Bernardetia sp. MNP-M8: one gene and its partner. The main gene of each other region encodes a partner of the protein of the gene in region 2 in a complex. Links are inferred from orthologs where the notes say so. Each region holds a gene or a part of one and is shown on either strand. Other genes may lie near its edges. The genes, in order: mnmG and mnmE.

Region 1 (16,522 bases), 1.1 Mb from region 2 along the record:
TCATAACTTCCATTCTGCACATACTACACTGACAGGAAAAATAGTAATTTTACCTATGCTCATAGAACTTGGATTATCCTTTTGGCTCGTTTGGGAAGGATATGAAGTAGATTATACTCTTCAAAACAATTATGTAGGCGAAAGTATAAGAAACAGAATGAGTAATTTTTATTCTTTTTCTAGTATTGCTTTAGTCTTTACTCTTCTACTTTGGATTCTGACAGCTTGGATTTTTGTTCCTCTACATGGAAAACTAAGCAAAGGCTACGATATAAAAACTATCGAAAAACTTGTTTTTAGAAACTGGTTTCGTACTTTTTTTTGGTCTCTGCGACTTATTTTATTGATATACCTGACCTTAGAAGCTACCAACAACTTGAATTACATTGAATAATTTTCTTGAAATATTTTCTTTTGTTTTAAATACTCTTCATTGTCTTTTGCTAAAAACCATTTTTCTTTAAAAATTCTAGCAGATTCGGCTTTTACAGGGTCTTCTTCTTGACGTTCTAATTGAGGTCTTCCATGCGAACCACTTTGTCCTTTTTTATCTTTAGGAACTTCTCCTTTGTATTTTCTTCCTCCTTTATAATTGGCATATCTTCGTGAACGAGTATAGCCCATCTGTAAAAATTTACGAGCCATATCTGCGCCTACAAAATCTTCTTCATTCAAATATGATAGAAATAATTGATAAATCTTTTCAGAAGATTCTTTTGCTATTTCGGGAGTCTTGAATCTCCAATAAGGTAATATTTCAGATTTATAAGGCTCTACCAACAAAACACCTTGCTCTCCTTTTCCAACAGCATATAACTCTGGATTTTTACGTAAATCAAGCTCTTTATAATTGCGTGAATAATCAAATTTCTTCATAATAGATTGCTTTTTTAGATAGTTAAACTACTGATAAAGTTAAATTGTTAAGATTCTCCTTTTTTAATAGGTTACATATTCTTTAAGCTAATTTATCATTCTTTGTGGCGATTAGCGATTCTTATTGTTTTCTCATCAAATATATTTAGTAATAGTGGATTATAAATAGGTATTTTTCCTATTTCCCATTCTTGAAAGCTATTTTCAGATAATTTGTAAGAAACCCATAATTGATTGTCTTTCTTCCTATCTTGTTGTAGTATCAAATAAATACTATTTTGTTTATCCTTTGAGAAAACTGTAAGATGGATTTCTTCTCTAGAAAGGTACTTACGTCCATCATCTAGTTTTAATTTTTGCAAATACAAAGAGAGTGTATCTACCAAATCTAATGCTAGTTCAGTATTTTCTACTTGTAAAAGTATTTCATTATTTTCTATAAATGATTTTACTTCTGTTCCTGCTTTCTGATAAGAATAAAAATGTAGTGAAGCTAAACTACCTCCCATTAAAAAACATAGTACAGAAAGAATAATTCCTATTATGGTAAGTTCATTTTTTAAATCTAATTGACTTAAATGGTGAATGGTCATTTTGAGTGAAAACCCTGCACCACTAGAAAAGGATAGTAATAAAAACCCAACTATTCCTAATAAAGTAGATGGTATAAAAAAATAAAGAATATTTTCAAAAACAAAGTCTGCGATTTGTAACATGATTATTGTTATATTAAATATTTTGCTCTACAAAGCTAAGAGTTTCTTAATACAATTGGCAAGTCAAATTTAGTTTTTTGCATAAAAAGCATCATCAAAAATCAATATTAAATCAAATTGTTAAAAATATTTTAACAAAATAATCTGCTCTAAATGAGCGTATTAGCAAAATTATAATTGGAATAGTTATTGCAAAACAAAACCTTCTTTTGATACTTTACGTAAATATAACCACAAACACTTTAAGTCATAAATTTTAAAAACTAAAACTACTTTACTTAAAGATTAAACCTACTTTAAAATAAGTTTTGCTTATTTGCATCTATTTACGACTTACTACAATAATAAAATAACAAAGCCATGAACGAATTAATCACACTTTTAGAAGCTCCCTATAATTTAGTTTATGGAGTATTGGGTGCAATTTCTATCGGAATTTGGCTTATGTCAGCAATTGGATTGTTTAGTCATAGTGCAATAGAAGGATTTTTTCCTCATCCTCATGTTGATATTGATGTAGATATAGACATGGATGTAGATGCAGACGGATTTTCTTTAGGTGATGGATTCCTTACTTTTTTGAGCGTCGGACAAGTTCCCATTTCAATAATACTTACCATCTTGTTTTTTATACAAGCAATTATTGGAGTTTGGCTCAATCAGTTTGCTATCAATCAGTTAGAATTATCTATATCTTGGCAGCTTTGGACAATGTTTTTTGTCAATTTTGGAATCTCTTTTTTTGTAGCTGTTTTTATTGCAGGTTTTTTATTAAAACCCATAAAACCTTTCTTTAGAGATTACGGAATTGTCAGAACTGCAAATAGCTTAGTAGGAAAAGTAGCCATTGTTTCTTCTTCAGAAGTTACAGACAAGTTTGGAACTGCTATCTTTAAATTAGATGGAGGAGATATTGTCGATATTTCTATCCGTGTAGCTGAAAAAGGCTCTGTATTCGTAAAGAAGCAAGAAGTAGTCATTGTAGATTTTGATCAAGAAAAAAATTTATACTTCGTGATGCTAAACTAAATGTATCACAGACTTCTAGTCTGTGTAAATGATAATATTTCAGTTGTTATTTCAAACCTTCAACGGACAAGGATGTCTGTTATACATTTTACTCCCATGTGAACTTTATATGCCTTCGTTTTTGCGAAACTTGTTTTCGTACTGCTTTTCTTTTGCCAATACTACATGAAATTTAGCAAAAATTAATAAAAATTCTTTTCTTGTAAAGGAATCTATTCAATGAAAAGCAATCAAACTTATTTATCTACTTTTAATTTTAAAAAATATGAACGCAATTATTTTGCAATCAAATGGCATAAATGGTATGCCTACTTTTGTCTTTGTTGCTGCTGGTGTTATTCTATTTATAGTTTTTCTAGTAGCCTTACTCAGAGCATTTTTGAAAAAAGCAAGCCCTGGTACTGCACTTGTAAAAACAGGTTTTGGACTTCAAAAAGCATCTATTTCTACCAGTTCGGCAATTGTTATTCCACTTCTTCACAAAATAGAAACGATTGATTTGACTGTCAAAACGGTCAGAATAAGAAGACGTGAACATGAAAGTCTTTCTTGTAAAGATGGTATCCGTGCAGAAGTTGAAGTTGATTTTTATATCAAAATCAATGCAATGGACGAAGATATTCGTCGTGTGGCAAGTGCTGTAGGGTGTGGGAGAGCTTCTGATATTAGTATTCTTAGAGAACTTTTTGAAGCGAAATTTTCAGATGCTTTGAAAACGGCAGGTTCGAAACTGACTTTTGACTCGTTGTATCAAAACCGTACAGAGTTCAAAAAGGAAATCATGAAAGCTCTAGGAGAAGATGAAGATTCTGATGTAATTTTGAATGGGTATAAGCTAGACGATGTAGCTATCCAGTATTTGGAGCAGCTTCCTCTTTCTCAACACGATGACCAAAATGTTTTGGATTCACAAGGTATTAAGGAAATTGCACAAAGAACGGCATCACAAGCAGAGGCAGCCAACCTTCGTTTACGTGAAAAAGAAGTTCGTATCGCAGAGCAAAATCAAGCTGCTCAAACTCGTCAGTTAGAGATTACGCAAGATTTAGAGTTTAAATCTGAAAAGCAAAAACGTGAAATTGCAGAAACTGTATCAAAAGAAAATGCTTTAGCTGAAAAAACAAAGCAAGAACAAGAGTCTATTGAGCAACAAGCTGTTATTGCTAGAGAATTAGCAATTAGTTTGGCAAGTCAGAAAAAAGAAGAGCAATCTATTGTAGCTACAAAACTAAGAGAACAAGCTGTTAGCGTAGCTGATGAAAATAAAGAAAAAGAGATTGAACTGGCTCGTATTCGTAGAGAAAGTGAAGTAGCTGAGCAGCTTCGTGAAAAACTCAAAATGCTAGAAGAAACAGCAAAACAAGAAGCTGAAAAAATCAGAGCAGAAGAGCAAGCACGTACAGTTCAAGCTGTTGAGGTAGCAAATCGTGATAAGGAAATCGAAGTAATTAAGGCAAAAAGAGAAGCAGAAACACAGCTGACAAACCAACGTGTAGAAGCTGATATTAAAGCCTATAACTTGATTAAGAATGCACAATCAAAGCAAGAAGCTGCTGAATTAGACTTAAAAACGGCTGATAAACAAGCTCAAATTGAAGTCATTGAAGCAGACAAAGAAGCCAAGAAAGAATTGATTGCTTTCAATGTAGATGTAGATGCAGAGGCATATCGTTTGAGAACAGTTGCACAAGCAAAATTAGAGGCTGCTGAGTTGGAAAGCAAAGCTGCTGAGTTGCAATCGCAAACCATCAAACAAATTGGAGAAGCAGAAGCACATGCACTTATGCTCAAAATTGAGGCTCAAAATAAAGTGGGTAAAAATCTTATTCTTGCAGATGCAATCAAAGAACTTATTCCTTTATTGCCTACAATTATGGAGAAACTTATGGCACCTGCTGAGAAAATTGATAGCATCAAGTTCTTGAATATCAATGGAATGGGAACAGGACAAAATGGAACTACAAGTGGCTCTGGTGTAGGAGGTTTTGGAGGAAATGGTTCTTCGCCAATGCAAAGCATTATGGGAACAGTTATGGGAGTTGGAATGGCAGTTCCGATGCTCAAAGAAGTTGTCAAGACCATAAAATCAGATAATGAATATGGTGATGTTTTGGAAATGGTAAGTAGCATTCCAGGAGGCGAGAAATTGCTTAATTTCATTGAAAACTTCAATGAAGCTGAAAAAGCGAAAGAAGAAGCCAAAAAAGAAGATGATTCGGCTGCTGATGTTGAATACCTATAACCTTTAGTTTTTATTTAAACTAATTAACGTGAACTCGGAATTATAAAACAGTATTTACAGTTACTTAACAGATTAGATAAACTTTTCAGTTAGACTGACAAGTAAATACTGAGACAAAAAAAATAATTATAATTTAAAATATAATTACAAGTTCACGTTAATAGTTAGGTATTACAAAATAATTTTCAAATTATCTATTCCAAATAAGTTAAAATTTTCATTACAAAATAAACCATTCCATGAAAACGGCAGAACAACGCTTACTAGAGCAAGAACAAGAAATTCGTAACCTTAGAGAACAAAACACAACTTTAAAAGAAAAATTATCTACCTTAGATGAAAAAGCTATTTTATTTGATACAATGATTGAGTTAGCAGAAAAAGAATATAAAATTTATATGCAAAAAAATGCAAATGAAAAATAACATGAACTCGGAATTTATAAACAGCTTCTTTTAAATTATTTATAATCCAAAAATTTAACTACAATTCATTAACCCTCATTTTTCTACTCTTAGAACTACTTTTGTAGTTTTGGGAGTTTTTTTGTTTAAATTCTAACCGTCGTTGAGGCGTTGCCGTCAACGAGGATTTACTCTAAGTTAGGCTGTACAAACTATAAAAAAAATTCCTCGTATTTTTGAGTTACTACACAACAAAAAATACCGAGGAATATGTCTAAACGACAGTATGAATATAGGATAAAAAACTGGAAATCCAAAGCTATGGCACGCAGAAAAGAAAACGACTATTTAAAAAGTCGTATTAAAGAACTCTTAGATAGCCGAGATTCTTGGAAAAAAAAATATCAAGCAGAAAAATTACAAGGCAAATTAAACTTGTCTACTAAAAAAGCAAAAAGACACCAGTATAGCTTACAGGTAGTCAATTTTGTACTAGAACTATATAAATATGGTGGTATGAGTTTACGCAGTTGTCGTCATACGTTAGTTTGCTTACATCTTTGTTTTGGTTTACAAGGCAAATTACCAAGTCATAGCAGTATCCGTAATTGGTTATGCAAATGTGGAGCTTATCGTCTTGAACACACAGAAAACCAAAGTAGCGAGTATGTGGTCTATGTGGATGAAAGTATTAGTTTTGGTAGTGAAAAAATACTTTTGCTACTAGGTGTTTCAGTAGATGCTATTCCTAAAAACCGAAGTTTATCTCATAGTGATATGGAAGTTTTGGCAGTAGAAATTGGTAACGAATGGAGAGGCGAACAAATAGCGAAAGAATTAAGTAAAATAGCCTCTGAAACAAAAATAAAATATATTGTTAGTGATGAAGGTACTAACTTAAAAAAGGCTTATAAATCATTGAATTATACCCATATAGAGGATTGTACTCATATTTTAGCTAATCATTTAAAGCGACTTTATCATCAAGATGCTGATTTCAAATTATTTAGTAACCTTGTCGGTCAATTACGACAAAAATGGAATTTAAGTAAAGATAATAGTCAGTATATGCCTCCTTCTATGAGGGTAAAAATGCGTTTTGCAAATATCTTTCCTTGTGTTAATTGGGCAAAAAAAATAGTACAAAATTGGGACAATTTACCCTCATGTGTTCAAGAACAAGTTCTTTTTTTGAAAGAAAAAGAGGAGTTTATAAAAGGACTAATACAGGTAGAAAAAGTATTTAAAATGGTTTGTCAAGAGCTTAAAACTACAGGATTTGGAGTTTTACAAAAGAAAAATATTCTTAATAAATTGCTACTTATTGAGTCTCAAGCAGGAGACAAATTAAACCCAAAAGCAAAAGTTTTTATGGAGAACGCTAAATTATATTTGAATAATTTAGAAAACAAAAGTAAGAGTTTGAAGGAGGAATTTATTCTTTGTAGTTCTGATATTATTGAGAGTTATTTTGGAAAATTTAAAACTAAAATAAATCCCAACAGCAGAAGTGGTTTAACTGAATTTATTTTTACAATAGCTACTTTTGGAAGAGCTTTTTCAATAGAAGAAACTCAAAATGCGTTAGAAAACATAAAATGCAAAGAGTTAAAGTTGAAAAAAATAATGAAAAATGTTGCTTAAATCAAGGTCAAAAAATTAGGGAACTTTTTGACCTTGATTGAACAGCCTAACTCTAAGTTATCCACAGCATCATCAATCTCTTTTGCTAATTTTTTAAAATATTTATTCAATAATCTAGCTTGAGGTTTTGGAATATCAGCTAAATCTTCAAACGGCATTAAATCATTAATTTCATTCAAATCTTCAACATCATATTCATTTTTGTACGTCTTGAAAAGTTGCATTTTCTTTAATGTGTCATTATTTCCAAAACTACAATCTCTCAACAAAATAGGAACAATCAAATAATTCTCATTCTTCTGTTTGTCTAACATTATTGTTAGTTCTTCCCCTGTACAATATTCGGAAGCCAAAAAATCTGGACTTACTAGTAAAATACCAACAGTAGATTCATTCAATGCATCTTGAATTTCTTTATTCCAATCATCTCCTACTTTTAATTCTACATCAGACCAAATAGTTTCGTATTTATTTTTTGCTCCTTGCAAATAAACTTTCAAACGATTTTCCATAATTTGACGTAGTTTACGGTCATAACTACAATACGAAATAAAAATTTTCAATGGTTTGTCTTCTTTCATAGTAATAGGGTTTTTCTTATTATTAGCTTCCTCAATAAGTGGATTTTTAGCTTGTTTTCCTTCCTCTTCAAAATGAGATTTTTCAGAAATAGTTTTTTGAGTTTCTTTTAATCTATATTTTTCTGCAAAGTCTTTTACTTCTACTTTTTTGTTGTTTACTGTTCTTACAAATTGATTATCATCTTCAATCTGTGTCATCAGTTTTTTCTTTTCCACAAACTCCTTTCCATCAAACGAATAAAAAAACGTAACTTTTTCAGAAGGCTTAGTTTGCGAACCTTCATCTAAAATTTTATTGAGTTCTTTTAGTATCGCTTCCAAAAGCTCATAGTTTTCAGTAGAAATATTTACTTCTTTCTTTTCTCTATCAAAAGTAATTAAGGCATCACCGTTAAATGTTTCACTAAAAATACGTATTCCATCTCTCCATAAATCAGTTTCATTACTCAAACGTCCTAAACGACTTAAAAAACGCTCTGCAATTCCTTTATGGAAAAAAGCAGGTTTGTAAATCATATAAAAACTATCCTCATATCGCCATCTAATATGAACATTTTCTGGCTTTGGCAAATAATGAGGAACAATAAAAGTAGGATTTTCTAACTCTCTATAATTTTGCTGTTCTTTACAAAAACAAATTTCAGAACTTACCATAAAATCAATAAAGGTTTTTGCTTCATTTTCTGAATATCCCTTTTCTTGCCAAAGTTTTATTAATCTTTCAGAACTTATTTTTCCATTTTTATCTTTTACCAAACCACTCGGTTTTAAGGCTTCATAAATGGCTTCTATTGCTCACGTTTGATTGAGAATAATATTTTTTGATAATTTTTCGTCGTAATACAAAAAGCCTGTTCGATGTAAAAACAAAAGTACCGTTTCAGCTTCTGATTGTTCTATTTCTCTTTTTTTACATCTGTCTATGTATTCTTGATACGAAATTTCATTTTTCTTATCGTTTTCATTTTCTCTTAATTTCCTCAAATCATCACGCAAAAACGACCATTTTTCAGGAATTTTTGTATTTACTCTACCTGAAAGTGAAAATTTGGTGTCTTTGATAGCTTTTTTGATGGCTTCGTTTAGCTTATCTAGTCCTTTTCCTGTTTTGGCAGAAAACGATAAATCATTTTCTATGATATTTCTTGCATATTTTGGTTCTTCGCTAATATCTATTTGCTTATTTATTTCCTTTCTATTTTTCTCACTTTCTTTATCGCACTGACTATGCACCAAAATCACAGGACTATCAATAGCCAAATCTTGTGCATAATCTAACCAATAATTCAAATCTTGACGGATTTCGTGTTCTTGTTCGTCGGTTTCCAATGCCCAAACGATAATATAAACAGCATCTTTATTCAGAAAAAGACGATGCGTTCCGTGATAGACTTCTTGTCCTCCAAAATCCCAAATATTTAGTTTTACTTCTTTGTCGTCTTCTAATTCAAAAGGAGTATTTTCTTTTATCACAATTCCCTCTGTACGGTCGCTAATGTCTATTTGTATATCTTCCCACTTACCATTAGGAGATAAAAAACGATTCAAAAGCGTACTTTTTCCTACCATTCCGTTACCTAATAGCACTACTTTTATTTCTTTGTTGGGTACGAAATCTTGGTTTTGGTAGTAATTTCTTAGGTCTTGGAGGCAGTTATATACGTAACTATCTCCTAAAAGTTCTTTTGGTAGATAATCAATAGGATTTCCGTATAAAGTTAGATTCTGTAGCTTATCTAAGAGGATTAAAGACTTTACTTGACTTTTGCTCTTTATACTATTATGTGCAAGGTATAAGTATTCTAAATTATTTAATTTTTTAAAGTCTTTTATATCTACTATTTTGTTGTGCGATATGCTGATACTAGTAATTTTTGGTAAGTTAACTATAGGATATATCTCATTAATTCTATTTTCCATTACGTTTAATTCTCTTAGATTTCTAAGATTACTAATAACTGATATATCAACAATGTCATTTCCTTGTAAATCTAACTTCTGTAATTCTTCTAAATTTTTCAGGAAAGATATTTCTGTCGTCAATCCCATCTGCATATCTATTCTCTTCAAACTTCTTAATCTACTTATAAACGATAAATCAGTGTTTTCTGCTGGATAGATAGATAACCAAGATATAGATTTTAGATTTTCTAACGGTTTCATAACAAGTACAACATTTGTAACTATATCTAATTGCTTGATATTAATTAATCTCTCAAAAACTTTCATATCTACTTTCGATGATATTTCTATTGATAAATGTTCTAATAAATGCAACTCTGCTAAACCTTCTATGTTAGATATTGGATTAGCATGAAGAGTCAATTTTTTTAATTTTTTCAGAGAGCTAAGTCCTATAATACTTGATACTTTATTTTCACCTAAATGTAATTGTTCAAGTAATAATAGGTTAGATAAAGGATCAATATTAGTAATCTGGTTTTGACTAACATCTAAATATGTTAATTGCTTAAGTTTTGCTAGAAAACATATATCTGAAATTTTATTCTCTACTAATTCTAGACTTATTAAACTATATATTTCACTAATGGGAGTAAAATCAGCTATTGGACTAAAGTTGACTTTAAGTATTTTTAAGTGTAAAAATCTATCTATAAATTTTAAATTTTCACCTTCTAATTTCGTAATTATTAGATATATACTCATCCGTAATTAGATTTCAAAAATATCTAAATTTTGATTATTTTTAGCTTATGAATTTTCAACTTAGTATTTCTGAACGAGATATTTTAAAAGATTATCGTAAAAGTTCTTCAGGAAAGAAGGACTATATTCGTTGTACTGTTCTTTTAGGTCTTGACCAAGGTAAGTCAGCAAAAGAGTTGTCAGAGCTTTTAGGTGTTGATTTAAGTAGTTTTTATAATTATGTAAAAAGTTATAATTCCTGTGGTCTTTCTGGTTTTATTTCTTCTAATTATTTAGGTTTTTGGGGTAAGTTGGATAGTTTTGATTTGGCAGCTTTAGATAAAGAACTTCGTTCTCACTTGCATAAAAACTGCCAGTCTATTGCTTATTGGATAAAAGAAAATTTAGGTATTGATTACGCTATTAAAAGTCTTCCTAGTTTGATGAAACGTCTAGGTTTTTCTTATAAAAAGACAAAAACAGTTCCTGCTAAAGCTGATAAAGAACTTCAAACTCACTTTATAGAAGATATAGAGGCTTTGATAGAGCGTTTAGATTCAGAAAATGCTGTTCTACTCTACGCAGATGCTGTTCATCCTCAATGGAATACCCGAAGTAATTATGCTTGGATTCCAACAGGAGAGGAAAGAGAAATTAAAAGTAGTAGTGGTAGAAAGCGCATAAATTTGACAGGTACAGTAAACATTCAAAATCCAAGCGATATACTCATTAGTGAATCAGAAACAGTTGATTCAGAGAGTGTAAGAGAATTTTTAGATAAAGTAGAAGCAGCCTATTTAGATAAAAGCAAGGTGTATATGGTCTTAGACCAAGCCTCCTATTTCAAATCTTATTTGGTGCAAGACTGGGTATATGGCTCTAAAATAGAACTCATTTACTTGCCTGCCTACTCGCCTAATTTAAACTTAATTGAAAGACTTTGGAAGTTGATGAGAAAGAAAATAATTGATTATGAATACTACAATACATTTGAAAAATTTAGGACTAACGTCCTTGCATTTTTTGAATATATCGTTGATTATAAAGATGAGCTAGAAACACTTTTAGCACCTAATTTTCACGTCCAATTTTCGAAAACCAATTTCTATTGAGTATAACAACTTGTCTAATTTAGCAATACAACTGTTTTCTCGTACATGACAGTCTCTTATTCTTAAACCTATTATTTCTCTATTAGAGTCTGTTAGATAAACATTATAACGATGTAAGTCTGAATGAAAAAATAATTCCTTTGATTTTACCTCAAACATTTCTAACCCAAGTTCTTTCTCAAGCCACAAAATCTGTTCTGGTTTATTTACTTCTTTATTATCCATTAACTGTATTTTTAGATTTTTTATTAGCTTAATAAGAACGCAACTATTTTTATAAAAACAAAATGGTTTTTGGTGTTTTTTAATTCAACCGTCGTTGAGGCTTCGCCGTCAAATGAGGTTTTAAGTTATAATCCTCAACGACGGCAACGCCTCGTTCGACGGTTGTGTTGGTTTGGGTATTTTAGATTTTATTGTATCTTGATAATCTAATTTATCATTCATTATAAACCGTCGTTGAGGCTTCGCCGTCAAACGAGGTTTTAAATTATAATCCTCAACGACGGCAAAGCCTCGTTTGACGGTTGTGTTGAATTATGTTTTTACGATTGTATTGTGTTGATTATTTTAGATTTTATTGTATCTTGATAGTCTAATTTATCATTCATTATAAACTGTTGTTGATGCTTCGCCGTCAATGAGGATTAAAGTTATGGCATACAAAATACCTTTAGAGTCTGGCGAAATATACCACATCTACAATCGTGGTATTGATGGTTGTAATTTGTTCTATGAACAACAGAATTATACTTTCTTCTTAGAAAAATACGCTAAATATGTTTCTCCTGTAATGGATACTTTTGCTTACTGTTTATTAGGAAATCATTTTCATCTTTTGGTACGTATCAAGTCCGAAGAACAGCGTACACAACTTAGAGAAAAACCTTCGCCTAAAGGAACGCATATTACGCTGAATCCTAGCCGACAGTTGGGACATTTTTTCAATACGTATGCTAATGCCATCAATAAGAAGTATAAACGTACAGGCTCACTTTTTGAAGAAGCCTTCGAACGCAAAAAAGTAACTTCTGATTCTTACTTGACTACGTTGATAGATTATATTCATAAAAACCCAGTAAAACACGGTTTTACAAACGACTTTACAGATTATCCTCATTCTTCTTATCACAGTCATCTATCAGAAAAAAATACAAAATTAGATAGAGAGTATGTTTTAGAATGGTTTGGAGGTAGAAATGAGCTTCAAAAATTTCATATCCAACAACAAGATTATGATAAAATAAAGGATTTGATAATTGAGTTTGATTGATGTTTGAAACCGTCAACGAGGCGTTGCCGTCGTTGAGGATTATAACAGTTTAAAACCTCGTTTGACGGCAACGCCTCAACGACGGTTGAACATAAAACACTAAAAATCAAGGAACTAAAAATTAGTAAAAAACGCTAGAATAGTGTAATTTTGTAGAATTATTCTAAAATAAAAAGAATTTAAAAACACAGAAACAGAAATCCTATTTCTTCGCAGAAGAAACTAAGAAATTAACTGATAACTGTTCACTGATAACTGGTAACTGTTTATGTATGATGTAATAATAGTGGGCGCAGGACACGCAGGTTGTGAAGCAGCCCACACAGCAGCCACATTAGGCTCAAAAGTTTTGTTGGTAACAATGAATATGCACACAATAGCTCAAATGAGTTGTAATCCTGCTATGGGTGGTGTTGCAAAGGGACAAATAGTAAGAGAAATAGATGCGTTAGGTGGGATGTCTGGAATTATTACAGACAAAACAATGATACAATTCCGAATGCTCAACCGTTCGAAAGGTGCTGCAATGTGGAGTCCACGTTGTCAGAGCGATAGAATGCGCTTTGCCGAAGAATGGCGAACAGCTTTAGAAAACAATAAAAATATTGACCTTTGGCAAGAAATGGTCGAAGGTTTGGTGGTGCGTGATGGACGTGTGTGTGGAGTCAGAACGCAATTAGGAATTGAGTTTGAAGGAAAAACAGTAATCCTCACCAACGGAACTTTCCTAAACGGACTTATTCATATTGGCGAAAAACAATTTGGAGGAGGACGTGCAGGCGAGCGAGCAGCCACAGGAATTACAGGACAATTAGTAGAATTAGGTTTTGAGGCTGGCAGAATGAAAACAGGAACGCCACCACGAGTAGATGGAAGAACCATTAATTATGAAGCCATTGAAGAACAAAAAGGAGATGAAAATCCTTCAAAATTTTCATATTCTGATGAAACGACCTCTTTAGTAAATCAAAGAAGTTGTTATATCACTTATACAAATCCAAAAGTTCATGAGATTTTGCAAACTGGTTTTGAGAAATCGCCTATGTTTGCAGGACGTATAAAAGGACTGGGTCCAAGATATTGTCCTTCTATTGAAGATAAAATTGTTCGTTTTTCGGAGCGTGATAGACACCAAATTTTTGTAGAACCCGAAGGTTGGGACACCGTAGAAGTCTATGTAAATGGTTTTTCGACTTCGCTTCCGTATGAAGTTCAGCAAAAAGCATTGAATCAAATTGTAGGTTTTGAGAAAGCAAAAATGTTCCGTCCCGGATATGCGATTGAGTATGACTTTTTCCAACCCACACAATTAAAGGAAACATTAGAAACAAAACGCATTGAAAACCTGTATTTTGCAGGTCAGATAAATGGAACTACTGGCTATGAAGAAGCTGCTTGTCAAGGACTTATGGCAGGAATAAACGCCCACCAAAAAGCACATGAAAAAGAAGCCTTTACGCTTTCTCGTTCTGATGCCTATATTGGTGTTTTGATTGATGATTTGATTCATAAAGGCACAGATGAGCCGTACAGAATGTTTACTTCAAGAGCCGAATATCGTATTTTGCTTCGTCAAGATAATGCTGATGTTCGTCTTACGCAGAAAGGTTTTGATTTAGGTTTGGCTTCTGAAACTCGTCTTCAAAAAATGAAACAAAAAGAAGAAGAAGTAAAAGAAGTAATTAAAGTTTTGTCTAAAAGAAGTCTTGAGTTAGAAGATGCAAACCCTGTTTTGGCAGCATTAGGAACGTCAGAACTCAAGCAGAAAGTAAAATCTATTGATGTTTTGAAGCGTCCACAGGTTCAGCTTTCAGATTTGGGTAAAATGAACAGCGAAATAGCTAATCTTTTAGAAAAATATTCTGTTTCTGATTCAGAAAATGGAAGTAGTACAAACAATAGGAATAATGAAGAGATTTTGGAACAAGCCGAAATTCAAATCAAATATTCTGAATATGTTGAGAAAGAACAAAAGCTAGTTGAGAAAATGCACCGTTTGGAAGGTTTACACTTATTTGATGGTCTTGATTATCATTCTATGCCTTCGCTTTCTATGGAAGCACGTAAAAAACTAACTCAAATTCAGCCTCGCACATTAGGACAAGCCTCACGAATTAGTGGAATTAGTCCTTCTGATATTTCTGTTTTGATGGTTTACTTGAATAGATAAATGTATTTTTGTCGTCGGTGAGGACACCGACAACGGCATTGATAATTCAAAACTTTGTAAGTAGTTTTTTGGTAATCCGAAACAACTCTGACAATAGTTTGAAATAGAAAAAGCCTATTAGATTTTTATAATCTGATAGGCTTTTTTGTGTTTACTAATAGGATTGTTGGAAGTAGAGATAACAATAAATAGGTTTAGTTTTTGTCTTATGGATTCATTATTAATCCATAAACTATTATAAAAATCCTATCTATGAAAACTTATTTAACTTCTTTTTCCTTTATTGTATATCTTGTGTTATTTAGTCATTTTTCTCTTGCTCAGAACACTAATTGTACAAAAGCATTGTCTGATTATTTATTTCAGAGTAAAAAGAATTTTATTGAAAGACAAAGTATTCAAAAATCTAAATTAGAGGCTGCACTAAAATTAAGTAAAGAGAACTGCCTAAGTACAGCTCAAATCAAATTAATCATTTCGTTATTTACAGGAGATTTAGAGAGGCTTTTAGTTGCAAAAAACGCATATAATTCTAGTATTGATAAAGAAAATTTTTATCAAATCTACGATACTTTTTCTAGTGCTATTTTGTTATATGATTTTGTAAAAAGTAAAGAATCTCATCATTCTACTACTTCTACTTCCCAGTCATCAAATAGCTATTCTTCTTATTTTGTAAGTACAGAAGAATTTCAAGAAATAAAAGAATTGTTGAAATCTGAATCTATCGACAGTCGGAAAAATGACAAAATAAAAAAGATTTTGAAGAAATATCCCCCTTGTTTTTCTATAAATCAAATTAAGGAACTAATGAATCTGTATAGTTTTAGTAGTTACAAATTAGAGTTTACAAAAATTATGTATCAATATGTACTACCAAATGATAAAAGAAGGTACTATCTAATAGCTGAGGAATTTTCCTATTTTGATAAACAAGAACTATTAGAATATATAGAGGATAATTAGTTAATTTGAAAATAAAGAAGCCTATTAGAGTTATAGAATCTGATAGGCTTTTTCATTTTTGGTTAGAAGAACACCATTAAAATAAAATAATTCTTATCCCAAAAGCTCCTTTATTTTTTTAGCTGTTCTGATAGAAACTCCTTCCGTCTGAATTTGATTTTTGAGCGCAATATATTCTTTTCTCATAAAATCATATCTATCACCTTCTTTATCTAAAAGTAATTCTAATTCTTGGCTAATAGTTTCTACATTTGCATCATGTTGTAAAAGTTCTTTTACAATTTCCTTATTTACAATAAGATTGACCAGCGAAACCCACTTTACTTTAATTACTAGTTTTGCAATCTGATAGGTAATTGCATTTACTTTATAAATTACCACCTGAGGAACTTCAAAAAGAGCTGTTTCTAAAGTCGCTGTTCCAGAAGCAACAATGGCAGCATCTGCGTGAGAAAGTAAATCATAAGTTTGCTCAAAAATCACATCAATTCCATTTGCTTTTGCCTCATCATACAAGCTCTCATCTAAGCTAGAAACACCAGCCAAAATAAATTTATAATTCGTAGCATCTGATTTTTGCTTAAATTTATTTACAACTTCTATCATGACAGGCAAAAGTGACTTTACTTCCTGCTTTCTACTTCCTGCCAAAAAAGCAATATTTTTTTGATTAGAATTTTCTTTATTTAATTCGCCATCTATAGCTTTAACTTTGTCTTTCAAATTATTTTCTAATAAAAAACTATCATTTGGTTTATAATTTTCTATTGCATCAAAAAGAGGATTTCCAACATACGTTATTCTATCAAAATTAAATTTCTTATAAAACTCAATTTCGAAAGGCAAAATAGAAAACATATAAT
Region 2 (16,609 bases):
TCTAAGCATAGCTAATGCTACTGAATTTCTTACATTTGATTACGATGGTGATGGAGATACGGATATTTATGACCCTGTAAAAGGAACAGATGGTCAAGCTGCTATTTTTCGTAATGATGGTGGGGGAACTTTTACAGAACTCACAGCAGGAGGAACATCTCCTCTTAATTTTTCAAATACTTTATTTGAGCTTGGTGATTTTCGTACAAGTTTTCCCATAGACTATGATGTTGATGGAGATATGGATTTTTTAGCTGTTAATACTGGAGCATCTACTTGGCATTTAATTAGGAACGACGGAGGAGGGAGCTTTAGTGAACAAACAGGAACAACTATCAGTCTAAGCATAGCCAATGCTACTGAATTTCTTACATTTGATTACGATGGTGATGGAGATACAGATATTTATGATCCTGTAAAAGGAACAGATGGTCAAGCTGCTATTTTTCGTAATGATGGTGGGGGAACTTTTACAGAACTCACAGCAGGAGGAACATCTCCTCTTAATTTTTCAAATACTTTATTTGAGCTTGGTGATTTTCGTACAAGTTTTCCCATAGACTATGATGTTGATGGAGATATGGATTTTTTAGCTGTTAATACTGGAGCATCTACTTGGCATTTAATTAGAAATGATGGAGGAGGGAGTTTTAGTGAACAAACAGGAACAACTATCAGTCTAAGCATAGCTAATGCTACTGAATTTCTTACATTTGATTACGATGGTGATTGGGATATAGATGTTTATGACCCCGTAAAAGGAACGGATGGTCAAGCTGCTATTTTTCAAAATACAAACTCTCCCCCAGCTCTATCTTCAAGCACACCTACCGACGGAGCAACAGACTTTCCAGAAAATGCAGATTTGGTACTCAACTTTAATGAAACAGTAACTTTAGGTACTGGAAATATAGAAATTAGAAGAGTAAATGACAATAGTGTTGTTGAAGCTATTGATATTACTTCTACTACATTATTAGGGGCAACTCAACTTACCATTAATCCTGCAAGTAATCTACCTACTGGTATAGATTTGTATATTCATATAGATGCAGGTGCTGTAATAGACACTGAAAGTGAAATTACAGTTTCTTTAAGAAATCAACCAACCACTTTGAATTTTCGGGCTATACTTGTAAATAATCCCCCTACAGTAACCACAACAGCTCAAGCCAACGTAACAGCTACCACAGCCGATTTAGGAGGAAATGTAACTTCTGATGGAGGTGCAACAGTAACAGAAAGAGGAATTGTGTGGGGAACAAGTACAACACCTACTACTTCAAATAATAAAGTACAAATAGGAACTGGAACAGGTGTTTTCAATCAAAATGTAACGGGGTTACCTTCTGCTACTACTGTTTTTGTTCGTGCTTATGCAATCAATAGCGAAGGAACTTCGTATGGAAATCAGATTAGTTTTACTACACTTACAGCTTTTTGTGCACCTAGTCCAGGAGTATATGATTTTGACTCATCACCATCAGGAAATCTAATTGGTAGTGCTCCAGTTGGAACTGCATCTGCTACTGTAGAATGTTGGACTTTTGAGGTAAATTCAAGTGGACCTGTAACTATAAATTTAGCTGCAGGTGGAGGACCTAATCCAGGAGGTTTGGGAGATCAAGTTATTAATCTAACTCGTTCAGGTACTACTGACGAATTAACAAATGGAATTTTTAAAAGCAATGATGGTAGTGAGTTTAAACTTAATAGTGTTTATCTTCGTCCAAATAGTGATGCTAATTCTGATTTGACTATTATAGCATACAGAGATGGACTTAGTGTAGCAGGTGCTACTCTTACAAATTCAAATATAGCAAATAACATATGGTCATTATTTGACTTAACAAGTAATCCTAATTTTAATAATATAGATGAAGTACGGATTACACATAGTGGTAGTATTTATGCAGCAGTAACTATTGACGAGATAAATATAAGTCCTGCTATCATAAATACCCCTCCTACAGTAACCACAACAGCTCAATCAAACGTAACAGCTACCACAGCCGATTTAGGAGGAAATGTAACTTCTGATGGAGGTGCAACTGTAACAGAAAGAGGAATAGTTTGGGGAACAAGTACAACACCTACTACTTCAAACAATAAAGTACAAATAGGAACAGGTACAGGGGTTTTCAATCAAAATATAACAGGCTTGCCTTCTGCTACTACTATTTTCGTTCGTTCGTATGCTATCAATAGTGAAGGAACTGCTTATGGAAATGAGATTAGTTTTACTACGCTTTCTGCCTGTTCTGCTCCCACAGCTCAAGTAACCAATCTATTAGCAGGAAATAACCCAACAGTTAGTACATTAGATGTTGTAAGTTATGATGCACCAACAGGAGGATCAACAGGTTATGTCATTAAAATAAATAGTACGAATGGTTTTACAGCTCCTACTAATTCAGCAACTCTTCCAACAGCAGATTTGAGTTGGAATGATGCAGGAGAACAGGTAATTTATGCAGGTACTTCCACGAATCCAAATATTGTAGTTACAGGATTAGATCCTAGTACACAGTATTTCTTTAGAGTCTATTCCTATAATGATTGTGCAGGAACAAATACATTTGAAATAACTGGTACTGGAGAAGCAGAAACTACCCTTACACTTCCATTACTTGCTGCCACTATTACAAGCATAAGTTGTTCAGGAGGAAGTACAGGAGCAATTGATTTAGATGTTTCTGAGTTTAGTGGTAGCCAAACGTATGCTTGGTCAGATGGTGGAGTTACTACTCAAAACCGTACTGGACTTTCAGCAGGGGAGTATGAAGTTACTATTACTGATGGAGGAACAGATTATACAGCTACTTATGAAGTAGGCTATGATTTAACGTGGACAGATTTGACTGAGTTTACTCTAGTAGATAAAAGACTTACTAAATCTACAGCTACAACTGGCTGGACAAGCAAAGCCTTTTCTGAAGAAAAAATAATTGCTAATGGAGGAATTGCCTTTACAGCAGAAGAAAAAGATGCTTATAACTATATGATCGGACTCTCTTACTACAAAGGAGCTGTCGGATATGCTAGTATTCGTTATGCTATTTATCTTACAAATGCTGGAAGTATCGTGGTTTATGAAAATGGTGTTGTATATGGTGTTGGAGGTACTTTTGGCACCTATCAAAATGGCGATATTTTCAGAATAGAGCGTACAGGAACAACCCTTGTATATTCTAAAAATGGCACTCCATTTAGAACAGTTGGAGGCGTTGCAGCAGGTGATTTAATTGCTGATGCCACTATGTACACACCCAATGGACGTATTCCTCAAGTTCAGTTTACAAGTTGTCCTATTGCTTTAGAAATTACCTCATTTACTTCTAATACTTGTCCTACCGATGGAGCTGGTGCTGCAACAGCAACTCTACTTGGTGAAGCACTTGCTACTACTTATGCTTGGTCTAGTGGAGAAAATACAGCAAGTATTTCAAATAAAAACACAGGCATTTATTCAGTAACAACAACAGGTGTGTATGGAACTCGTACAAAACACGTAGCTATCGGATATGAAGTAGATTTTGAGAACCAAGCAAACGTAAGTAGTGCAGGTAATGTTCTTACAAAAACAAATGCTACAGGCTGGACAAGTGGAGCAAACTCTGCTTCGACACAACAATTAGCTGCTACTGCCAATGGTTGGGTAAGTAATACTATCACCAGCAATACAAGTTCTTATATGATAGGTTTAGCAAAACCAAATACAGCTGCCTCTTATACTTCTATTGATTATGCGTGGTACTTTGTAGGAAACTCTAATGCAGTTCCAAGCTATAATAAAAATCCTGGTACAGCAGTAGCCTACCAAAAAGGAGATGTATTTACAGTAGCAAGAGAAGGAAGTCAAATGAAATTCTATAAAAATGGAACTGTAGTACACCAATATACTATTAATGCTACTGAAACATTAGTCGCTGATGTAGCTATTAATTCAGGCAGTACAGGAGAAGTACAAGTTTCATTTTGTGGAGCAACAGGTGGAAGTCAAACCTATACAGCAGCCGTTACAGGAATCGACTGTGGAACTGGAGGAACTGCTGGTACTATTGATATTACAGCAACAGGTGCAACTTATGTATGGTCAAACGGAGCTAATACAGCAAATATTACTGGACTCAGTGCAGGAACTTACCAATTAGAATTGACCAAAGATGGAATCACCTATAACGCTTCTTATCTCATTGGCGCACCTCTAACGTGGACAAACCTAACAAATCTAGCCCTAAATGCAAATGGACAATTAGACCATACAAGCACAACAGGATGGAACACTAATGCAAACTCTACTCAGAAAGTAATCGGAAATGGGGGAATTGTATTCAATGTAGATAATGCAACTACTTCTTCTTTGATTGGACTGTCCAAAAAAGAGAATGGAACTGCATTTAATTCTATAGAATATGCGATCTACACTACTTCTAGTGGAAAAGTATATGTAGTTGAAAAAGGAGTTAATAAAGGGGATTTTGGAAGCTATCAAACAGGAGATGGATTCAAAATTGAACGAGTAGGTACAGAAATACGATATAGTAAAAATGGCTCTGTATTTTATACTAGCACAAGCGTAACAACACAAGATTTAGTCGTAGATGCTGGTTTATACACAGCAAATACCACACTTCCTAAAGTTTTATTTATCAATTGTGCTTTAGATCTAAGTATTTCAGCTCCTTTATTGGATTGTGGAGTTTCTACTGGCTCAGCTACTGCTACAGTGACAGGAGGAACGTTTGCTACTACCTATATATGGAAAAATGCTGCAAATGCAACAGTAAGTACCACTAATACACTGAGCAACCAACCTGCTGGATATTATACAGTTACAGCAAGTGGAGCATTTAGTAGTATTACAAAAAATGTAGTACTGAGTTACCCTGTTGATTTTGTAGTGGAAGCAGATGTAACAACAAGTGGGGCAACAGTAAACAAAACCACAGGCACTACTGCTTGGGATGCAGGAGTACATACAACCAATACCTTGGCTGCAAATCAAGACGGATTTGTAGAAAATACAGTGGCTCAAAATATATCTTATATGTTTGGATTAACGACTCAAAATACAACTCCTTATTTCAGTTCTATTAAATACAGATGGTATGTACTTGCAAATGGAAAGGCAATTGCAGGATACACGCCTTCTTCTGGGGTAATTATTGACTATCAAGTAGGAGATAAATTACGTGTAGAGAGAGTAGCCAGTGTAATAAAATATTTCCATAACAATGTAGAAATAACACAACAAAGCATAGATGCAAGTGAAGAGTTGATTGCTGATGTAGCTATTTATACACCAAATGGAAATGCAGGGAGTTACAAAGTATCATTCTGTCCTAATCCTGCTACTAGAATTGCAACAAAAGTAAAAGCAAATCAAAATGAGTTTGAACAAGATACATTCAGTGTTTATCCAAATCCGAGTACAGGAATAGTGAATGTACGTTTTGGAACTGCTTTAGTAGCAGATACACAAGTAACTGTTTTTGATGGAATTGGTAGAAAAGTAAGCTCTCAAACCTTTCAAAAAGGAAAAAATGAGTTGAAAATAAATCTTACCAATCAACCGAAAGGAATGTATCTCATTCACTTCAATCAAAAGGGCGCTACCTATTCAAAATCAATTATTATTCAATAGATGGTTTGTTTTAAATATAAAGTAGTTATACAAAACCTTTGCTCTTTGAGTGAAGGTTTTTTTATAGACATTTTATCTCTATTTCCCTTTTGATTAAATTTACTCTGATTTATATATCGTCAGCAGGGCAGGTTTATGAAAAATAGTTGAATTTGTAAAAATGAATTGTGCTTATATTGAAAATAAAGAGTTTGAAGAGGATTTGATAGAACTCATTAAAAAGGATTTCAAAACGCTTGGTTCAGTTTCAAATAGATATTCTTACAGGTTAAAAAGGTGTTTTCATTTATTAAAAAATGGAAAGTAGAATTTAAATAGTATTTTTGTTTTTTATAATGAAGTCAAAACCTATCAAACTCTATTTCATAAAATGAAAAAATATAATTTCGTTTTCTATATGTTGTTACTGTTTATCTGTTTATTTGCTTTTTCGGCTAAAGCACAACAGGCAAGCAAAACTATGCAAGAAGGTCAAAGCTATTTTGCTAACAAAGAGTATGACAAAGCATTAAAGAAGTTTCAGAAAGAGTATAAGAAAAATCCTTCTATAGCAGTAAAATTTTGGATCGCTAATACCTATGCAGAGATGAAAGATATTTTACAAGCAAAACCACTTTTTTTAGAAATTGCAACTACAGATGCACCAGAACTAGGTATGGCATTAGTAAATCTTGCTAATTGTTATGTTTCTTTAAAACAAGTTGATAGTGCTCATTTCTATTATGATAGAGCAATTAAAGAGTTTGCTCAAATGGCAAGTGGTTATTTTAATAAAGGACAACTTCTTTATAGCCAAAGCAAATTTGAAGAAGCTAAAAATAACTTTGATAAAGCTATCGAAATCGAAACTAATAATTGGTGGTATTATCAGAAAAGACTTGAGGTATGTTTTGCTTCACAAGATTTTGAATGTGCATTGAAAGATTTGATAAAAGTGAAAGCATTAAATCCAAAAGCTCAGAATGAAATGAATTTAGCTTATTGCTATTCCATGTTGAAAAAATATGAAGAAGCTGATTCAGTTTTTCAAGTAATTTATAATGATAAAGATGCTTTATTTTTAAATAATTATGGGTTGAATAAGCATAATATGGGCAATAGTGAAGAAGCAAAAGAGATTATTAGTAAATCCTTAGCTATCAAGCCTACTAACTCATACGCATATCGTAACCTTGCAATAATTGCCATTGATGAAAAAGATATGGAGAAGGGGTGTGAATATTTGAATAAAGCCAAATCATTAAATTTTGAAAAAAATTATGGAAAAGAAGTCAATCAATTATTAATTAAATACTGCAATTAAACTTTAAGAAAAATGAAAAATATCTTAATAGTATTACTTACTCTCATACCAATTACAGCTTTTGCTCAAGACAAAGAAAGTGTTGATTTGAGATGGAAAATTCAAGAAAATGAAGAACTCAGTTATAAGACAGCTATGAAAGAAATGGATAGTTCTTATATGGAAATGGATTTTGGAAGTCTTTTCAATTCTCTTTCTTCTAATAAGAAAGAAGGATTGTCAGAATCACAAAAATTATTTAATCAATTAAATAAGGTAGTAGCTGATATGGATTATATCACAACTTTACATAAAAAACAAAAAGGAGTTATAGACATTCAGATGAAAATGTATAATAGAGAATCTGATTCAGAAATTGAAAATGATACGATCAGAGGAACAAAGACTATTCTTAGAATGATGAGTGCGATGAATAAAGGTGTTGTATTACGTGGCTCTGTACTTGAAACAGGAGAAATTCATAGTTTTTGGCTTCAAAGCCGACAAAAGAATTTAATCTCTGTTTTATTTGAATTGCCCAATAAACCTGTAAGTATAGGAGATACTTGGAAACTTGATGTGAATTTTATTACCAATGATCAAAATTTTGAGTGTGATAGTGCTTATAAGATAAACGAAGTTACTTTAGTAGATATAAAAATGATAGATGGAGAAAGGATTGCAGTGCTAAAATATAACGTAGAAGAATATGTAAATGGCATTTTTAATTCTCCTAGTTTTTTTGAAAGTGATGGAAAAAAAGATACAATGATGAGATTTAATCATCAAGCAATTGCTGAATTTTCGATAGATAAGGGAAGATGGATTTCGTATAATGGAATTATGTCTTTAGAAGCAAAAGGAGTAATGAATGCCAACAAAAAAACAAAATTTACATTATTACCAGAATAAAAAGAGAACGATAAATAGTAATAATAAATAAAAACGACTTGAGAAGTTATATTTTTCTCAAGTCATTTTTTTTTGTAAAAAATAAAATCAACAACATTATGGGTAGTGTGTATGTTTTATGACTTTATAGGGCAAACTTCAGAATCTAAATTACTTTTTACCTATTCACTATTTTTTGTAAAAAAGTTTTTTTAGAGATACTTGGTTTCATTCCAATTTGCCTTTATTTTTTAATCTTCTTTACAGAAAATATGAACAAAACATACAGTAACCTCAGAAAAGGAGCATTTTACATAGCTATTGTGCTTAGCGTACTCATTATTATTTCTAGCATTTTATCTTTAATCTATGATATTCCAAGGTGGTATTTAAAGGTATTGGACTTTCCTAGAATGATACAGTTTATTTTATCTATTATCATACTTATCTATTTTGTCATTATAAAACTTCGTTGGAACAAACCTACTATTCTTTTACTTACAGGACTTATTTCAGCAGTTTTGATTCAACTTAGTGTAATGGCTCCCTATCTATTGTGGTCTAAGGAAGTTCCAAGTGTAGAAACTATATCTGTTGATGAAAAAAATACAGTAGGAATACTTTTGGGAAATGTCCTTATTACTAACAAAAACTCTTCTAAGTTTTTAGAAATAATAGAAAAAGCAGACCCAGATATGATATTGGCTATGGAAGTAGATGATTGGTGGGTAAAAGAACTACAAAGTTTGGAAAAAGAATACCCTCATACGATGAAGATACCATTAGATAATGCCTATGGAATGGCTCTTTATTCAAAATTTCCATTGAAAGATTCTGAAATAAAATATTTGAATCTTTCTAAAGTTCCTTCTTTTCATGCACTTGTAACACTGCCATCAGGAAAAGTTTTTAAGTTTTATGGAGTACATCCAGTAGCTCCTATGCCAAGCGACAAATACCCTGATAATGTAGGAGAAATGAAAATGATAGAGGAGAATAAAAAAGAAGAAAAAGAATTGCTTAGAATAGCAGATTTAGTAAAGAAAGATAACTATCCGTCGTTAGTAGGAGGAGATTTTAATGATTTGGCTTGGGGCAGAACAGAACGTTTGTTTGGAGAAGATAACACAAAACTGAAAGATGTCAGAATTGGTAGAGGATTATATAATACTTTTGATGCAACTTCTTATTTTTTGAGATGGCCTTTAGACCATTTTTATGTTACTGAAAAAATTTCAGTTGTAGAGTTTGAACGATTAGAAAGTTTTGACTCCGACCATTTTCCTCTTTATGGAAAGTTTCTTATTGAATAAGATTTGCTAATCATGTTCTATATTCTAAAAAGCGATTTGAGAATTTATACTTTTCTCAAATCGTTTTTTTCATGCTCTTACTTTCCTATACAGAACTTACCAAATATATTTCCTAAAATTTCATCGTTTGAAACTTCGCCAGTAATTGCTCCTAGATGTTCTAAGGCTGTTCGCAAATCTAAAGAAAGCAAATCGCCTGAGAAACCCATTTCTAAGGCATTCAAAACATCTTTTAATGCAAAACTTGCACCTTTCAGACTTTCGTAATGGCGTGTATTGGTAACGAGCGTATCGCCTGCATGGAAACTATCAGCTTGAATGACTTCCAAAATTTTTATTTTTAGCTTTTCAATATCTTCTTTGTCTGTTGTATTGTTGGCTTGTGTAAAAATAGTAGCTGATTTTTCTATCCATTCCTTGAGTTTGTTGTACCACTCAAAGTTATTTTCTTCTTCAATTTTAGACCAAAAATCAGCTTTATTCAAAACAAAAAGTGTATTGATATTCAGCTGCTCAATTTCCTTTATTTCTGTAAAAAACTCTTCTTTTGTAATATTTCCATTAAACAATTCAGACAAATCAATTACATACAAAATTAGCGATGCCTCACTCATTTTTTTTCTTGCTCGCTCTACTCCAATCGATTCTACTTTATCGTCTGTATAACGCAATCCTGCTGTGTCTATAAAACGAAATGCAATTCCTTCAATACTTATTTCATCTTCTATAAAATCTCTTGTCGTTCCTGCAATTTCTGAAACGATAGCCTTTTCTTCATTCAAGAGAGCATTTAAAAGTGTAGATTTTCCTGCATTTGGTTTTCCTGCTATAACAGTCGGAACTCCATTTTTAATAGCATTTCCAAGCTCAAAAGAACTTAAAAGCTGTTCTATAACTGTCTGAATTGTTTTTACTAAGGCTGTCAATTTTTCACGCTCGGCAAACTCTACATCTTCTTCGCCAAAATCTAATTCTAACTCTATCAAAGAAACAAAATCAAGAAGTTGCTGGCGAAGTTCTTTTATTTGAGAAGAAAAACCACCACGAAGTTGAGAAATAGCTACTTTATGTGATGCTGCCGAATCTGCTGCAATCAAATCAGCAACAGCTTCAGCTTGTGCCAAATCAAAACGACCATTCAAAAAAGCTCTTTGTGTAAACTCTCCTGCTTTTGCATAACGAACAGGCGAATTATCTAAAAAATTCTGAACAATTCGTTTGACAATAAAAGGAGAACCATGACAAGAAATTTCGACTACATTTTCTTTCGTAAACGAATTAGGAGCTTTAAAAATAGTTACTACTACCTCATCCAAAATTTCATTTTCAGGATTTCTAATTGTTCCAAAATGAACGGTATGCGTTTTTTGTTCTACTAGATTTTTACCCTTAAAAAATGTCTGTGTATGCAAAATAGCATCAGCCCCAGAAAGACGAACAAGCGCAATTGCACCACGTCCAGCAGGTGTAGAAAGAGCAATAATAGTATCAGAAAAATCAGTGAATTTCATAAATAGAAGTAGAAATATTTGTTGGTATCGTTATGTTAGGGAATGTAAAATGAATAAATTTACACTTTGAAAAATTCACATTACTAAACAGGGTTGAAACCCTGTTCAATTAAAAAACAACCTTTTGTGTTTTTTTATAAAGATGTATTTTCAAAAATAGGCTATGAATTATAAATTGGACAGGGTTTTAATCCTGTTTTTATTAAAATTCCAACAAAGGCTTGTTGATAAATTATTAAAAAAATCTGTATTAAACGTTATCACGGTTATTTACAGGTCTAATAATCAATTAGTTATAGAAAAACAAAACACTCTTATTTTTCCATAGCGACAGGTTTGCAAACCTGTCGCTATGGAAAAATGAACATTACTAAATTAACCGTGATAATGTTTATTAATCTTGTATAATCCGTAAAATCTGTGTTCCATAAAAACTAAAAATCCTTTCAAAACTATTTTAAAAGGATTTTGTGGTTGTTGGTGTCGCTATCGCTAAAACACCAACAACGGCATTTTTCTGTTTTTATAAGAAAGCCTTGATCTTCTACACTTATACTAAATATTTTTCTGTCAAAGTATCTTCTACTTTTCCAGTTTCTTGGTTCGAAAGTGTAACTAGATTTCCATCATCTAATGTCAAAACATTTACATCTTCACTTTTGAGAAGTTTTCCTTTTCCTACAATTTTGTTGAGTGTATCTACCATTTGAGAAGAATGTGTAGAGAAAACAAGTTGATTTTCAGGATGAGAAGTAGCAAACCAAACCAAAAACTCAGTAAGAGTTTCATGTAAATCTGTTCGTACTTGTGCTTCAGGGTGTTCGATAAAGCGCAAAACAGGTTTCTGACGAAGAGCAGCCAAAAACAAATCTTGAATCATACGGATAAGTTCTTGTTGATGCGTTGAAGCGTTTTGAAGATATACGTATTTTTCAGGAAGCTCATAAAATATTTTTTCTCCAAAAGTATCTGTCTGATATGTTCCTTGAAGAAGCTGAGCAATTTGTGTGCTTGTCGAATCTATTGTCAGATTTGCATCTGTACTAAATTTCATAACATCAAAAAATACATCTTTTAGCGTTGCATTTCTTTTAAAAACAGGAAGTACATTATTTTTGATATGCTGTACAAAACGCAAATGAAAAAGTTCGTGTTCGGAATCGAAACGTAAAAATCCTTTGCTTTTAAGTGTTTGTTCCATTTCATCAAAAAGCGTTTGAACACGATTTCCGATAGCAAACCAAACACTTCTATTATTTGGAATATAAAGTTCTTGTGTATTATCTCCAAAAACAATATTTAATCTAGCTCTGAGCGCATCTAAAACTTCTTGCCATTCTGTCGAAGTGCTATCTAAACCTTTATTTTTGAGTTCTACTAATTCTTCAACAGCAGCAAAAGAGTTATCTAATATTTTATCTCCAAAATCATCTACAAAAAATAAATCTAAATCATTATTATCATTGATATAAAAACAAACTAACTCGCCAGAAGGTGTATAATAATCAATTGTAAAATCTGCTAAGTGTCTTGTAGAACCAAAATGATGAACAAAAGCAATTCGGACAGCTTGTTTCATACGTCCAAAGAAATTGTGTCTAAAAATCTGTGGTGCATTAGCAGAAACTTCGTTTATAATTTCGTCTTGTAAGTGATGCATAAAATAAGCTACTTTCATAAGTGTACTTTTCCCACAAGTATGTTCGCCTACAATGACATTAAACTTACGCAAATAAAGGTCTGCTTCTTTAATCTGTTTAAAATTCTTGATGTGTATTCTTTCCATAATCTATCAAAATAAATAGTAAATAAATAATGAGTTCAAGCAAATGCTAATACAATCACTTTTCTGTATCTTTGAATATTAAAATTAATAATCTATCAAAGACAAATATAAACTAAATTTTGCAAATGTAAAAAAAACTGTTTTTCATCTAAAACTGATTCAATCTAATTTCTAAAAACTGATATTCTAATGGATTTTGAAATTATAGGTGAATATATTATTTTTCTCCTGTCAAGTATCTTCTCATTTCTTTTTCTAATAGTAATCGTTCTCCCATTGTTAATGATTCTATATCAATCAAGATACGGTAATCCATGGGTGCGCCTTGTGCTTTTTTGAAAAGTGTATTTACAGCATCTATAGGTTCAACAATATTACTCATTATCAAAACCAAACCTTGTGCTGTCACCATGGTTAGTTGTCCATCAGTTGGATTGACTGAATTCATGATAGGCAAAAGCTCATTGATATCTGCTTTAGGCGTTATTTGTTCGAAGGCTTTTATCCCAAAAAGACGAGTAGAATATGAAATATTGCTTTCCCTAAACTCAATCTGTGTTTTACTAAATGAGGCTGACAAAACAAAACCTATCCAAACAACACCAGCAATTATAAAAGAGGAGTAAAAAAGAGCAAAGGCAATTCCAAATCCTTTTTTGGGAAGTACCCAATTTTGTAATAAAAATAAACCTCCAAAAGTCAGAATACCTACCAAAGCAATCCAAAAGACATTATAGGTGTTGTTCCAAATAGCCATATCATCGTTTCCTTGTCTAACAATACTGATATTTATAGGACGTGGAAGATCATAAGTAGGCTCTGTTATTTGCACAGAATCTGGCAATAAAGAGATTTCCATGAGTGGGTATGCATAAGCAATTTCGACATTATCAGCATTGAGAAACTGCCTAGAAAAATTTGCATAACTTTTATCTTCTGGATTGCTAACCAAATGGACAGGAAAGGAAACAGTTGTTCGAAGTTTGTTCACTAAATCTTTCAAAACCGTTTTTTCACTATAAATTCCTAATTCAATGGGTTGCAATCCCCAACGGACTAGCGAAATACTGAGCGTAAGTTCTTCTCTAGAAAATAGTTTTCCTTGTCGGATTGTCCAATCACGCATCACTTCAATATGACTAAAGTTATCGAAAGGAATTGATGTCTTGACTTCTTCACCAAAATATTTGCGTTCCAAAACTATGAGTGCTGACTGTTCTTTGTCTATTATTACTTTCTTTGTTTTGCCCACTTTCAAATCCATTACTCCTAAAGCCATTAAAGTAAGACCAAAAATCAACCAAAAAAAACGTATTTTTTTATATATTTTCCTAAAAAATATAAGTCCTATAAAGACACAAAAAAAACCTACTCCAATAACTGCATAAGCAGGAACAAGAGAAGAGATAAAAATAATTTGATTATCGGTATAAATCGTATCCATTAGAACCAATTAAAAATTAAAAATTACGTATAAACAGTCTCAAAACTCTATTTAGTTAATTAAAAGGCACAATTACAAAACGATTGGGCTTCAGTTCCTTATTAAACGTTTTGAGTAGGCTAGAATCGTTTAAATTGTGATAATATTTTTTGGCAATGCTTGTCCAAGTTTGTTTTTTTTCTACAAAATGCACGCCCTTGATAGGAACAATATACCACATTTCACCCAAAACTCTATTACTTTTTATTGATTCTGAATTTTCAATATTAAAAGCACGAGCCAAGTTAGACGAAGAACCATATCTTCTTTCCGAATCTTTATAGAGTGCATACAATCTAAAATTTTGAGCATCGTAGGCATCAAAATAATTATCGTATACTTTTCGGTGCATCAGTGAATCTGAAATGCGTCTTTGTTCTACTTTTTCCTCAAACTCCAAAGCCAAATTTTGACTACTGGTTCTAAGGCTATCTAATTCTGCATTTAAAGCCTCATTTTCTTGTTGCCAAGCAGCTTTTTGTATCAAAAAAAGAAAAATAAGAAAGAGTGTAAGCCCAAAGACACTCAAAATAGTAATAATAGTAGTACGCTGACCCACAAAAAAGAAATTAAAATTTGTTGTATGAAATAGATCTAAAATAATAAGGCAAGATAAGAGACTGTTAGCAGAAATTCAAACCTTATTTTTTGAAAAAAAATTTCAATAAAAATAATAGCACAAGAAAAACGCCTCACTTCAAAAAAGTAAGGCGTTTATAATCCACTAAAATTAATTGCTATTACTTAATTTTTAACCACTCTATTTGTGAAACGAAAATCTTTTCCTGTAATTTCCACAATATAAAGTCCTGTTTTCAAGCGATTGGTAGGAAGTGTAATTTCTTCATTTCCATTTACAAAAACAGTTTGGAATGAAACTTCTTTTCCTTGATTATTAAATATACGAACTACTACATCTTGAGATTCAATAACAGATACTTGGAGTTTTGCATCTTGTGTAGTTGGGTTTGGGAAGATTTTAAATTCATTTACTGTATTTTGAATTGTCGTTTCTTCATTTTTTTTATCATTATTGTTACCAGCAGAAATTTTTGCCGTTCCTGTAATATTGATATGATAATCTTCTACTTCGCCATAACTAAATGTTTCACAAGAAGAAGAATTTGCATTGTATTTCATCGCAACACGCATACGAGTAGTTCCAGTTGAAGCTGTTGAAGGAACACTAATTGTTCCACTTACAGAGGAAGCATTTCCAGCCGAACGAGAATAAACTGTTTCATTGCTATCATTAAAATCGCCATCTCTGTTCCAGTCAATAAAGACTGTATACGCCTCATTATAAATCGTTCCAGCCCAAGCAGGATAAATAGTAATTGTTTGACTACTTCCTTTGCTTACTGTTGTGCTAAGATTTGTATAATCTCTGTATCCACCATTCGAACCCGAAGTATTATTGATTGAACCAAAAACTACTCGTTGAATCCATTCATCGGCAACACTGTTTCCTTTTGATGAACAGTAACCTGTAGGAGCAGAAGTATTTCCACCTCCTGTATCTCCTCCTCCAGTTGAGCCACCACTTACTGTATGATTTCCTGTGTAAGTAAATGTATCTTGTGAATATGAAGTCCATTCAGAAGTTGTATATGTTGTATTTCCAGTTGTTATAGTAGGCTTTCTAACCAAAGTAACATTCGCTCCAAAAGTAGCCGAACTATTAAAAACACCAACACCATCAATCAAAGAATTATTTTTAAAGAGTGCAACAGCATCATTTCCATTAAAAGTAACTGCACTAGAAGAAGTCACTAAATCAGCTTTTGCTTTAAGTGTTGAAGAAGCCGAAGAATAAACGATTACATACGTCTGACCTGCTGCCAAACTACCACTTAATGAAAGTTGAGAACCCCAGCTTCCAGAACCATTTGATTGTTTTTGAATAGAATAAGAAGAAAGACTAACCGAAGAAGAAGTTGGATTATAGATTTCTAAACCTTTATTGTTAGAAGAACCTTCAATATATTCAGAGATAAACAGTTCTGACCCTGTTGGTGGCGTTCCACCTCCAGTATCTCCACCTGTGTCTCCTCCACCTGTTCCACCACCAGATAAACTCCAAGCAATTGCTACTGTTTGAGGATAATCAATATATGGATTACGGTCGCCTTGATATTGTTCGATTTTATTATTTCTGTCTATTTCAGCAGCATCAACTGGGTCAGACAAATGCCATTGATACAAAACGTTAATATCTGCAACTTGACTCATTGAACCTGCTTGTGTTGGATACATGGTATAAAAATAGAAAATTGCACGAGCAGTATTTCCTTTTTGGTCTTCACGAGGCTCAAATGTTTGATTTGCATATTCGCTATACGCATTGATATTTGAGTTGGGAACAGAAGTTTGTTGTGAAGAATTATACATCCATTTTTCAGTTTGAGAATCATTTATTTCTGCAAACGGATAATTTGAGCGTGTACCATTCCAATCTACATAAGTAGGAAACAAATGATGAATATCTGAAACCATTGGTTCGGCTTTTCCAAAGAAACTTTGAGGCACTGTATGTTCACAGTTGATAGGCATTGGGTTTGTGCCTGTTCCTCCATACGTCCAAGGCTGTACAAAACCTGAATAAACACAGGTAATTGAGTTATTTTTATTATCAATATTGTTGTACATATATCTTCTTGCTGTAGAATAGCCTAAAGTATTGTGTTTTCCATCAT

The links.
Region 1: the proteins of mnmE (region 2) and mnmG are in contact, whole or in part, in a solved structure (PDB 9HIP), measured with the Escherichia coli proteins. The link is inferred for Bernardetia sp. MNP-M8 from one-to-one orthologs.

What each region holds. Positions count from the first base shown.
Region 1 is NZ_CP147012.1:4,608,303-4,624,824, reverse strand. What follows is about bases 12,365-15,242. They hold mnmG (tRNA uridine-5-carboxymethylaminomethyl(34) synthesis enzyme MnmG), read left to right. Parts: upstream 12,365-12,791; coding sequence 12,792-14,693; downstream 14,694-15,242. Other genes in these bases: V9L04_RS18635 (DUF4476 domain-containing protein), read left to right, coding at 14,946-15,242; V9L04_RS18645 (hypothetical protein), read left to right, coding at 12,365-12,523. In the rest of the region: V9L04_RS18690 (hypothetical protein), read left to right, coding at 1-394; V9L04_RS18685 (DUF4385 domain-containing protein), read right to left, coding at 382-876; V9L04_RS18680 (hypothetical protein), read right to left, coding at 972-1,592; V9L04_RS18675 (hypothetical protein), read left to right, coding at 1,953-2,621; V9L04_RS18670 (flotillin domain-containing protein), read left to right, coding at 2,887-4,863; V9L04_RS18665 (hypothetical protein), read left to right, coding at 5,103-5,288; V9L04_RS18660 (hypothetical protein), read left to right, coding at 5,538-6,911; V9L04_RS18650 (IS630 family transposase), read left to right, coding at 10,207-11,250; more of V9L04_RS18645, read left to right, coding at 11,906-12,364; more of V9L04_RS18635, read left to right, coding at 15,243-15,659; lpxB (lipid-A-disaccharide synthase), read right to left, coding at 15,753-16,522. UniProt on the Escherichia coli protein: NAD-binding protein involved in the addition of a carboxymethylaminomethyl (cmnm) group at the wobble position (U34) of certain tRNAs, forming tRNA-cmnm(5)s(2)U34.
Region 2 is NZ_CP147012.1:3,520,746-3,537,354, reverse strand. Bases 8,428-11,392 are described here. They hold mnmE (tRNA uridine-5-carboxymethylaminomethyl(34) synthesis GTPase MnmE), read right to left. Parts: upstream 10,645-11,392; coding sequence 9,211-10,644; downstream 8,428-9,210. Other genes in these bases: V9L04_RS14375 (AAA family ATPase), read right to left, coding at 11,195-11,392; V9L04_RS14385 (endonuclease/exonuclease/phosphatase family protein), read left to right, coding at 8,428-9,133. Outside these bases: V9L04_RS14400 (FG-GAP-like repeat-containing protein), read left to right, coding at 1-5,647; V9L04_RS14395 (tetratricopeptide repeat protein), read left to right, coding at 6,018-6,950; V9L04_RS14390 (hypothetical protein), read left to right, coding at 6,963-7,841; more of V9L04_RS14385, read left to right, coding at 8,093-8,427; more of V9L04_RS14375, read right to left, coding at 11,393-12,430; V9L04_RS14370 (hypothetical protein), read right to left, coding at 12,648-13,874; V9L04_RS14365 (hypothetical protein), read right to left, coding at 13,930-14,472; V9L04_RS14360 (endonuclease), read right to left, coding at 14,658-16,609. UniProt on the Escherichia coli protein: Exhibits a very high intrinsic GTPase hydrolysis rate. Involved in the addition of a carboxymethylaminomethyl (cmnm) group at the wobble position (U34) of certain tRNAs, forming tRNA-cmnm(5)s(2)U34.